2 regions of the Caloramator sp. genome follow, and region 1 is predicted to be linked to the other one. Evidence: riboswitches for the same ligand, from Rfam matches in the RefSeq annotation. Region 1 holds a riboswitch; the other holds the start of a gene.

Region 1 (4,667 bases):
GTATAAGTGTAGCCTTAGAGTTTTTAGATTTATGATATTCAACTGCTTTAGTTAAATCTATATTTGTGTATGCATCTCCACTTATTACAATGAATGTTCCATCTAAAAACCTATCTGTGTTTAAAACACTTCCTCCAGTACCAAGAGGAGTTTCTTCAATAAAATATTGAAGATTCACTCCAAATTTTGAGCCATCTTGAAAATAGTCAACAATACTGTCAGGCATATAATATAATGTAGCTGCAATCTCGTTTATGTTGTGTTTTTTTAGAAGATTTATAATGTGTTCCATAACGGGTGTATTTGCAATTGGTACCATAGGTTTAGGTATATGACAAGTTAGTGGTCTAAGCCTTGTTCCTTCACCACCAGCCATTATTACAGCTTTCATTAAAGTCACCTCGCAGTTTTTGTAAAATAATGTCTATATATTAGTTTTTAAATTAAAGGGGTAAATTATTCATTACCCCTTTAATTTAAAAATTATTATCCCCGCTACCATCAGAATGACTCCAATTATTTTAGTATAGTGAAATGGTACTTTTTCAGTTCCAAAAAGTCCGAAAAAGTCTATAGCAGCAGCCGTTATAAGTTGAGCTATAAGTATGGTTGAGATTGAATATGTTGGGCTAAGTTCAGAAATTCCTCTCATTACAAAATAGATAATTAGAACTCCAATAACACCACCAAGTAAATACAGCTTATTAACCTGGGTGATTTTTTTAAAATCACCATTACCAACTATAAGTAGAATAACAAGAGTAAAAATAAAACCCGTTATTTGTACTACTATATTTGTTTCCCAAAGTCCTATTTTTTCACTACAGCGGGTATTAAATACTCCCTGTATACTCATTAGAAAACCAGCTAAAATTGAAAAAACTATACCAAGTAAATTGTTTTGCATAACGTCACCTCAAAATATATTATTCCCAAAGATTTGTAATTTATTTATAATAAAAAGGGGTGATGATATGAGAAGTGATTTTGATTTAGTTGATGTATCGATTTTAACGGATAAAATCATATTTGATATTAGATATGCGACAGAAAGAAATTTTTTTAAAAGGAGATTTTATATAGATGACAGATGTTTATTAAGATATGCAACAGCTAAAAAATTAATTAAAGCTAATGAATATCTATTAAAATTAGGTTTTAAACTTAAGGTTTGGGATGCATATAGACCTTTGTCTGTTCAAAGGATAATGTGGGAAGCTGTAAAAAATGAAGACTATATTGCACCACCTTGGAGAGGTTCAATTCACAATAGAGGAGCTGCAGTTGATGTCACTTTGGTGGATATAAATAATAAAGAAGTAGAAATGCCTTCGGATTTTGATGATTTTTCTGAAAGAGCAAGTATAAATTATAGCTACTGTTCAATTGAAGCCATAAATAATAGAGAAATTTTAGCAGAAGCAATGATGAAAAATGGATTTAGAAGAATAGAGAGTGAGTGGTGGCACTTTTATGATGAGGAATTTAGTAAGTATGAGATTTTATAAAAATAGAGAATAGAGTACCGAATAGTTGTTTTAATCTATAAAAATGTAATTAATTAAAAAAGAAAAGGAGAGGTAAACTCTCCTTTATCTTCTTTCGAAGCTTCTTTTTTGTTGTTTTCTTGCTCTTCTGCAGTCAGGACATCTCTTTGGTTCGTTTTCAAAGCCTTTTTCTGCATAGAACTTTTGTTCACCTTCTGTGAAAACGAACTCTTTGCCACAGTCTTGGCAAACAAGTGTCTTATCAGCCATTGAACACACCTCCTATAAATGATAGGATTTAACGACTCAAAGACACAACCCTACCGATTTATAGGGCAGTGGGTCTTGATGGTTAAATCTTTTTTCTTAGATAATTATAACATTTATAATTATATTTGACAATAATATTATGTTTCGTATATTTTAAAATTATACATAAAATTTTTGCAATTCGGCAAAATAGGAGGAGAATTTAAATGAATATAGATTACTTAAAGGAAGTTTTAAGTAAAAGAGAAGTAAATATAATGGGACAGGATGAAGAATATAAAAAATATTCCGTTGTTATCCCAATTGTATATGATGATGAATACAAAATATTATTTGAGGTTAGATCCAAAAAATTAAAATTTCAACCCGGGGATATTTCGTTGCCAGGTGGAAAGATAGAAGAAGGAGAGATACCAAAACAGGCTGCTATAAGGGAACTTATTGAAGAACTTGGTATAAGTGATGAGAATTTTGAGTTTATAGGACAGTTTGATACATTAGTAACTTATCACGGAAAGATTATATATGTGTTTGTTGTTTTTTTAAAGGAATTAAATTTTAAATTATCAGTTGATGAGGTTGATGAAATATTTTTAGTTCCAATTTCCTTTTTTAAAGAAAATGTTCCAGATATGTATTATGCATCAATTAGTGCACGTTTTGAAAAAGAGAATAAGTATATAAATATGAACCAAAGGCTTTTATCATCAAGGAGTCCTATTTATTTTTATGGATATAACGGGCAACTCATATGGGGAATTACTGCTAAAATTATTTACAATTTTATTAAGAATATATTTGAATAATTTAAATTTTAAAAATATTGATGTTTTGGTAAATTCAGCATATCATATAATTAGAACAAAATATTGGTGGATGAAGGCTGTTGGAGACACCAGATTTGGTGACCGAAGAAGCAAAAAGTATTCTTTTCTCGGGAAACTTTGAAACTTTCAGGTTATGTACAATAGCTGGACACAACCCTGGAGAGACCTATTTTAGGCATCGAAGGAGTAACTTGCAAATAGTTTGTTTGCAAGAAGCTTTCAGATAAAAGGACAGGGGAAAGAGAAGCTTTTTTGTAGTGCTTCTTTTCCCCTGTCCTTTTATTTTTTAACATAAATTAGAGGAGGGGTATTTATGACAATTATAAAGGGGGTTTTATTACTAATTTTAGTTCTTGTGGCATTTTCGTTGTTTACATTTAAGGCACCTAAGGGTGAGGCAGCTATGTCTGGTCTTGCAGGTGCAGCAGTTGCTACATTTTTTATTGAAGCAATATTTAAGTATATACTTGGAGATTTTATAGGAATTGCTTTTTTAGGAGAAGTTGGCGAGGCAGCAGGAAGTATGGGAGGACCAATAGCAGCTATTTTAGTTGCTATTAATATTGGAGTAAACCCAATATATGCGGTTGTAGCTGGTGCAGTTTCTTTTAAATTGCCTATATTACCAGGTTTTGCAGCAGGATATATAGTGGGACTTTTTTCAAAAAAATTAGAAGACAAAATTCCGAGTGGGTTAGAAATAATATTTGGTGCGATGATAATTGCACCTATTGCAAGATCAATAGGTGTAATAACACAACCTGCTATAAGTAACACTTTAGTATCAATAGGAGAAGTTATAAAGGCAGCATCTGAACAATCGCCATATTTAATGGGTATGTTGCTTGGTGGAATAATAAAGATAATATGCACATCACCACTAAGTTCAATGGCTTTAACTGCAATGTTAAATTTAAAGGGTCTTGCTATGGGTATATCAGCTATAGCTTGTTTTGATGGTTCTTTTACAAATGGAGTAGTTTTTAAAAGGTTTAAAATAGGAGACAGGGGAAATTTAATAGCTGTTATGCTGGAACCGCTTACTCAGGCAGATCTTGTTACAAAAAATGCATTTACAATATATTTTTCAGATTTTATAGGCGGTGGGCTTGCTGGAATTGGAGCAGCATATTTTAAAATAATAAATAATGCACCAGGTACTGCATCACCAATTCCTGGTATGCTTGCACCCCTTTGCCTTTAATTCACTTTAAATGTTTTGAAGGCACTTATTTTTGGAGCAATAGGTGGCATAGTAGGAGGAGTGGTTGGAACACAAATAATAATTATGTATAACAAAATAAAAGGATACAAAAAGGAAAATAAAAAAGAACAAAAACTTAGTGTTAGTTGAAAGTGTTTGCTGTATAATAAAGAAAGGGGGTGGTATTTTTGAAAATACTTATTAAAAATGGTTATATTTATCCTATTGAAACAGAACCTTTTAAGGGCGATATTTTAATTGAGAATAGTAAGATTGTAAATATTGCTGAAAATATTGAGGACAAAGATGCACAAGTTGTGGATGCAGAGGGTAAGTTCGTACTTCCTGGATTTATTGATGCCCATAGCCATATAGGATTGTTTGAAGAGGGTGTTGGGGGAGGATATCAGGATGGTAATGAAGCTACAAACCCATTAACTCCTGAAGTTAGAGCAATAGATGCCTTTAATCCAGATGATGTTGCAATAAAGAGAGCTCTTGAGGGTGGAGTAACCACAGTTATGATTTTACCTGGTAGTGCTAATGCTATTGGAGGACAAGGAGCTATCTTAAAGCTAAAGGGGAATATAGTTGATAATATGATTTTAAAGGAACCTGCAGGACTTAAAATGGCACTTGGAGAAAATCCTAAAAGGGTTTATGGTGGTAAAAATCAAACTCCTTCAACAAGGCTTGGTACAGCAGCATTAATTAGAGGATATTTTATGAAGGTTCAGGACTATATGAACAAGAAAAGGCAGTGTGAAATTGAAAAGAAGGAGTTTGTTGATAGAGATATTAAATTAGAAATAGGAGAAAGAGTATTAAAGGGTGAAATACCTGCAAGAATACACTGCCATAGAAGGGATGATATATTAA
Region 2 (4,667 bases), on a different contig from region 1:
TCTAAAATAGTGTTTTAAGTTAAAATATATTTACTTTTTTTTTATACTCTTGGTATAATAAAATGTATATATGTAGTTTTGGAGGGATTACGTTGAATCTTAATATTGTTTTATATCAGCCAGAGATACCCTATAATACAGGTAATATAGGAAGAACTTGTGTTTTAACAAATTCAAGACTACATCTTATAAAGCCACTTGGTTTTTTAATTGATGATAAGCATTTAAAAAGAGCAGGGATGGATTATTGGAAGCTTGTAGATGTTGTTTACTACGATAGTTTTGATCATTTCCTTGAAGTTAATAAAGGTGCAAGGGTGTATCTATCAACAACTAAAGCAAGTAAATTCTACACAGAAGTAGAATACAGACAGGGTGATTTTATAATGTTTGGTAGAGAGTCATCAGGTGTTCCAGACAGTGTTAGAGATGTTTTTAAAGATACTTTAATAAGAATTCCAATGGTAGAAACAACTGAAAGATCTCTTAATTTATCCAATACAGTATCTATTGTTGCATATGAAGCATTAAGACAGATGGGATTTCCTAATATGAAATAGTAGTGGAGGGGTAGGATGAATAAAATAGCGATAGTTACAGATAGTACTTCAGATATTCCAAAGGAACTTGTAAATAGATATAATATTAGAGTTATTCCTTTAACAATAACATACAAAGATAAAACTTACTATGATGGAGTAGATTTAAAAATTGATGATTTGTTAAGAATGCTTGATGAAGGAGAAGAACTTCCAAAAACATCACAAGTTAATCCTGCAAGATTTTATGAAGAGTACAAGAGATTATTTGATGAAGGGTATAATAAAATTATTTCTATTCACTTATCATCTAATTTAAGTGGTACGTATCAATCAGCAATAATTGCTAAAAATATGTTGGAGACTGATGATATATATGTAGTTGATTCAAGGACAGTAAGTTTTGGAACAGGAATGCTTGCTCTAAAGGCGGCTAAAATGATTGAAGAAGGTAAAGATGTGGAAGAAATATACAATACATTAAACATACTTGCACCTAAATCAAGGGTTGCATATGCATTAGATAAACTTGAATATCTTAAAAAGGGTGGCAGATTATCAGGAACACAGGCAACAATAGGAACACTATTAAATATTAAACCTATCATATATATTACTGATGGTAACCACGCTATTTTAGATAAAACAAGGGGAATGAAGAAAGCTTTATCAAGAATGATAAAGTATGTTCAGGATGAAGGCTTTGATGAAAATGAGCTTTTTGCAATAGGAACTGTAAAAGATTATGAAAATCTTGAAGAGTTTAAAGAGATGGTTAAAAATGAGTTGGGTGTAGATAATTATCTTTTGGCTGAAGTAGGAACTGTAGTTGCAACATACTCAGGCCCTGGAGTAGTGGGAATATGGTTTTATGCTAAATAGAGGCTTTTGCCTCTATTTTAGATTGTAAAAATCTAATTGTTAGCTAAAATCTGAAAAAGCCCCATGAACGAAGCCCAAGAAATTCTTTATGGGGCTATTCAATATATAAATAGAGGCTTTGTCTCTATTAATTTTTATAATTCAAACTATTCAAAAAATAAATAGCAAAATTGCTATAATTTAGGTATAATGAAAGTAGAAAGTAAATATTCTGGATGAAGCAAATAGGAGAGACCCTAAGAGGGCGCCGAAGGGGTAAGTAAAGCTTGCCAAGCTTTATGATACTCTCAGGCAAAAGTACTATTTGTGGACAGAACTCTGTGAAGGCAGAGGATGTAGGCAACTACATCCTTTTTTTATTTGCCAAATAACTTGTATTTTAGCGAACTTTAAGCTACAGAGTTTTTGGTATCATTGATAATGTTTCTATCGTAGTATTAGGAAGAATAATCATCATTAACTTACAGAAGTATATAATTTCTTCTGATGATTAGATTTAAAATTAATAGATTACCGAACAAAAAAGAGGTGTCAGGCTTGAAACTTAAACCAGTTATATTAACCAATAACCCTTTAACAAAGAGTAGTTTAGAAGATAAATATGATCTTCTATATAAACCTCAAGCTTCACTTATGGATATTTTAATTATGGCAAGGGATTATATCCATAGAGGACATAGGCTCTTAACACATCCTCTAATGGGGAGTATAAAGCCTAATCAGACACCCTATAAGTCTATTGCAATTTCAAGGGATTGTTTTGAAGAGGTTGATCTATTAAGTGTTGAGATAATAGAGGAGAGCATATTGAAGGCTGACCAGCTTATTAAAAATAGTAAAACATTAATTTATACGGATAAGGTGCTTAGAGATTTTAGTTTAATTGATTTTGATTTAATAAAAAACGCATTAAATTGAAAGGAAGTGAAATTATGAGCCATATCTATGACATTGTAATAATAGGAGGAGGCCCTGCAGGTTTGTCAGCAGGACTTTATGCTTCAAGGGCAAAGCTTGATGTTCTGGTGATTGAGAAGGAGAAGTTTGGAGGACAGGCAGCAACGACAGCAGAACTCGAAAACTATCCCGGTTCAATTGAAAATTGTACAGGACCAGCTTTAGTTGAAAGAATGAGGAGGCAGGCAGAGGAATTTGGAACTACCTTTGCAAAGGATGAAATAGTAGAGGTTGATTTTTCAGGAGATATAAAAACTCTAAAGGGAAGAAAGGAAGAATATAGGTCAAGGGCTGTAATTATTGCAACAGGTGCTGAATACAGGCTTGCAGGGTTTAAAAATGAAATTGAACTAAGAGGTAGAGGAGTTTCATACTGTGCCACCTGTGATGCGGATTTCTTTGAAGGTTTAGATGTTGCAGTAATAGGTGGTGGAGATAGTGCAATAACTGAGGCACTTTATTTAACTAAATTTGCAGAAACAGTGACAATAATACATAGAAGAGATTCATTAAGGGCTGCTAAATCACTACAAGAAAAGGCCTTTAATAACCCAAAGATAAAATTTATATGGGACACAGTAGTAGAGGAGGCAAAGGGAGATGAAATATTAGAATCCCTTGTATTGAAAAATATAAAGACTGGAGAGATAAGTGAACTTGCTGTTAACGGTGTTTTTGTCTTTGTAGGACTTGAACCAAAGAGTGACCTTTTTAAGGGTAAGGTTGAAATGGATGAGAGGGGATATATTTTAACTGATAGAAGTATGAAAACAAATGTTGATGGAGTATTTGCAGCAGGTGATGTAGTTCAAAAATCTCTAAGGCAGGTTATAACTGCAGCATCTGATGGGGCTGTTGCTGCTGTTGCTGCAGAGGAATATATAAATGAAAAATTCAATAAATAGGAGGGGTAATATGTTAGAGGTTAATAAGGATAATTTTGAAGCTGAAGTTTTAAATTATACTGAAAAACCTGTATTTGTTGATTATTGGGGAGATAAGTGCCAAAAATGTATTGAACTTATGCCAGACGTTCACAAGCTTGAAGAAAAGTATGGAGATAAAATTAAATTTTGTAGTCTCAATACAAGCCAAAACAGAAGACTTGCTATAGCTCAAAAGGTATTAGGACTTCCAACAATGATAGTTTATGTAAATGGAGAAAAGGCAGAGGTATTAACTCCAGACAAAATAAATACTGTTGAAGATATTGAAAATGCAATTAAAAGGTTTTGTGAATAAGTGAGACAGAGTCTCCTTATTTAAATAAAAAGTTCAAAATATTTAGTAAATAAAAACTATAGGGGGTGAAGGTATTGAGACTTGAGCTTGGAAAAATTTTTATCAAGGATGTTCAGTTTTCAGATGAAACAAAAGTAGAAAATGGCGTTTTGTACATCAACAAAGAGGAACTTCTAAAGGAAGTATCAGGGGATGAGAGGCTTAAAAGCATTGATGTAGAACTTGCAAAAATAGGTGAAGAGGTAAGGATAATACCTGTAAAGGATGTAATTGAGCCAAGAGTTAAGGTGGAAGGAAAGGGAGGAATATTTCCAGGTTTTATTTCAAAGGTCGATACAGTAGGTTCAGGAAGAACACACGTATTAAAGGGAACAGCAGTAATAACAACAGGTAAAATAGTTGGATTTCAAGAAGGCATAATTGATATGTCAGGTGAGGGGGCAAAGTATACTCCATTTTCAAAAACAAACAATGTTGTTTTAGTATGTGAACCTGTTGACAATCTACCACAACACGAACACGAAGAGGCAGTAAGAATGGTAGGTTTTAAGGCTGCTTGCTATCTTGGTAGGGCAGGTAAAAACATAGAACCTGATGAAATAAAGGTTTATGAAACACTTCCATTACATCAACAAATAAATATGTATCCACATCTTCCAAAAGTTGTATATGTTTATATGCTTCAAAGCCAAGGATTACTGCACGATACCTATGTTTATGGTGTTGATGCTAAAAGGATTATTCCAACATTTATTTATCCAACAGAGGTTTTTGATGGTGCAATCGTTAGTGGAAACTGTGTTTCTGCTTGCGATAAAAATCCAACCTATGTTCATATGAATAACCCTATAATTGAAGATTTATATGAAAGACACGGAAAGGATATTAATTTTATTGGTTGCGTAATTACAAATGAAAATGTGTATCTTGCAGATAAGGAGAGGTCATCAAATTATACTGCAAAGCTTGTGGAGTTTTTAGGTGCAGATGCAGTGATAATATCAGAAGAAGGATTTGGAAACCCAGATGCGGACCTTGTTATGAACT

The links. Region 1 has a riboswitch for glycine ahead of JG776_RS04330 (PTS sugar transporter subunit IIC). Riboswitches for the same ligand answer to the same signal wherever they lie in the genome.
Region 2: linked by a shared signal. The riboswitch ahead of JG776_RS03320 (GrdX family protein) and the one ahead of JG776_RS04330 (PTS sugar transporter subunit IIC) in region 1 are both predicted to bind glycine.

Annotation. Positions count from the first base shown of each region.
Region 1 covers NZ_JAIHAO010000008.1:17,079-21,745, forward strand. The annotation lists gene JG776_RS04305 (sugar phosphate nucleotidyltransferase) at 1-391, opposite strand, end outside; gene JG776_RS04310 (DMT family transporter) at 464-907, opposite strand; gene JG776_RS04315 (M15 family metallopeptidase) at 975-1,508, shown strand; gene JG776_RS04320 (zinc-ribbon domain-containing protein) at 1,593-1,757, opposite strand; gene JG776_RS04325 (CoA pyrophosphatase) at 1,964-2,563, shown strand; glycine riboswitch at 2,731-2,829, shown strand; partial or broken gene JG776_RS04330 (PTS sugar transporter subunit IIC) at 2,898-3,938, shown strand; gene JG776_RS04335 (amidohydrolase) at 3,977-4,667, shown strand, end outside.
Region 2 covers NZ_JAIHAO010000006.1:6,053-10,719, forward strand. The annotation lists gene JG776_RS03310 (tRNA (cytidine(34)-2'-O)-methyltransferase) at 93-560, shown strand; gene JG776_RS03315 (DegV family protein) at 576-1,421, shown strand; glycine riboswitch at 1,637-1,734, shown strand; gene JG776_RS03320 (GrdX family protein) at 1,959-2,339, shown strand; gene trxB (thioredoxin-disulfide reductase) at 2,354-3,283, shown strand; gene JG776_RS03330 (thioredoxin family protein) at 3,294-3,620, shown strand; gene JG776_RS03335 (glycine/sarcosine/betaine reductase component B subunit) at 3,695-4,667, shown strand, end outside.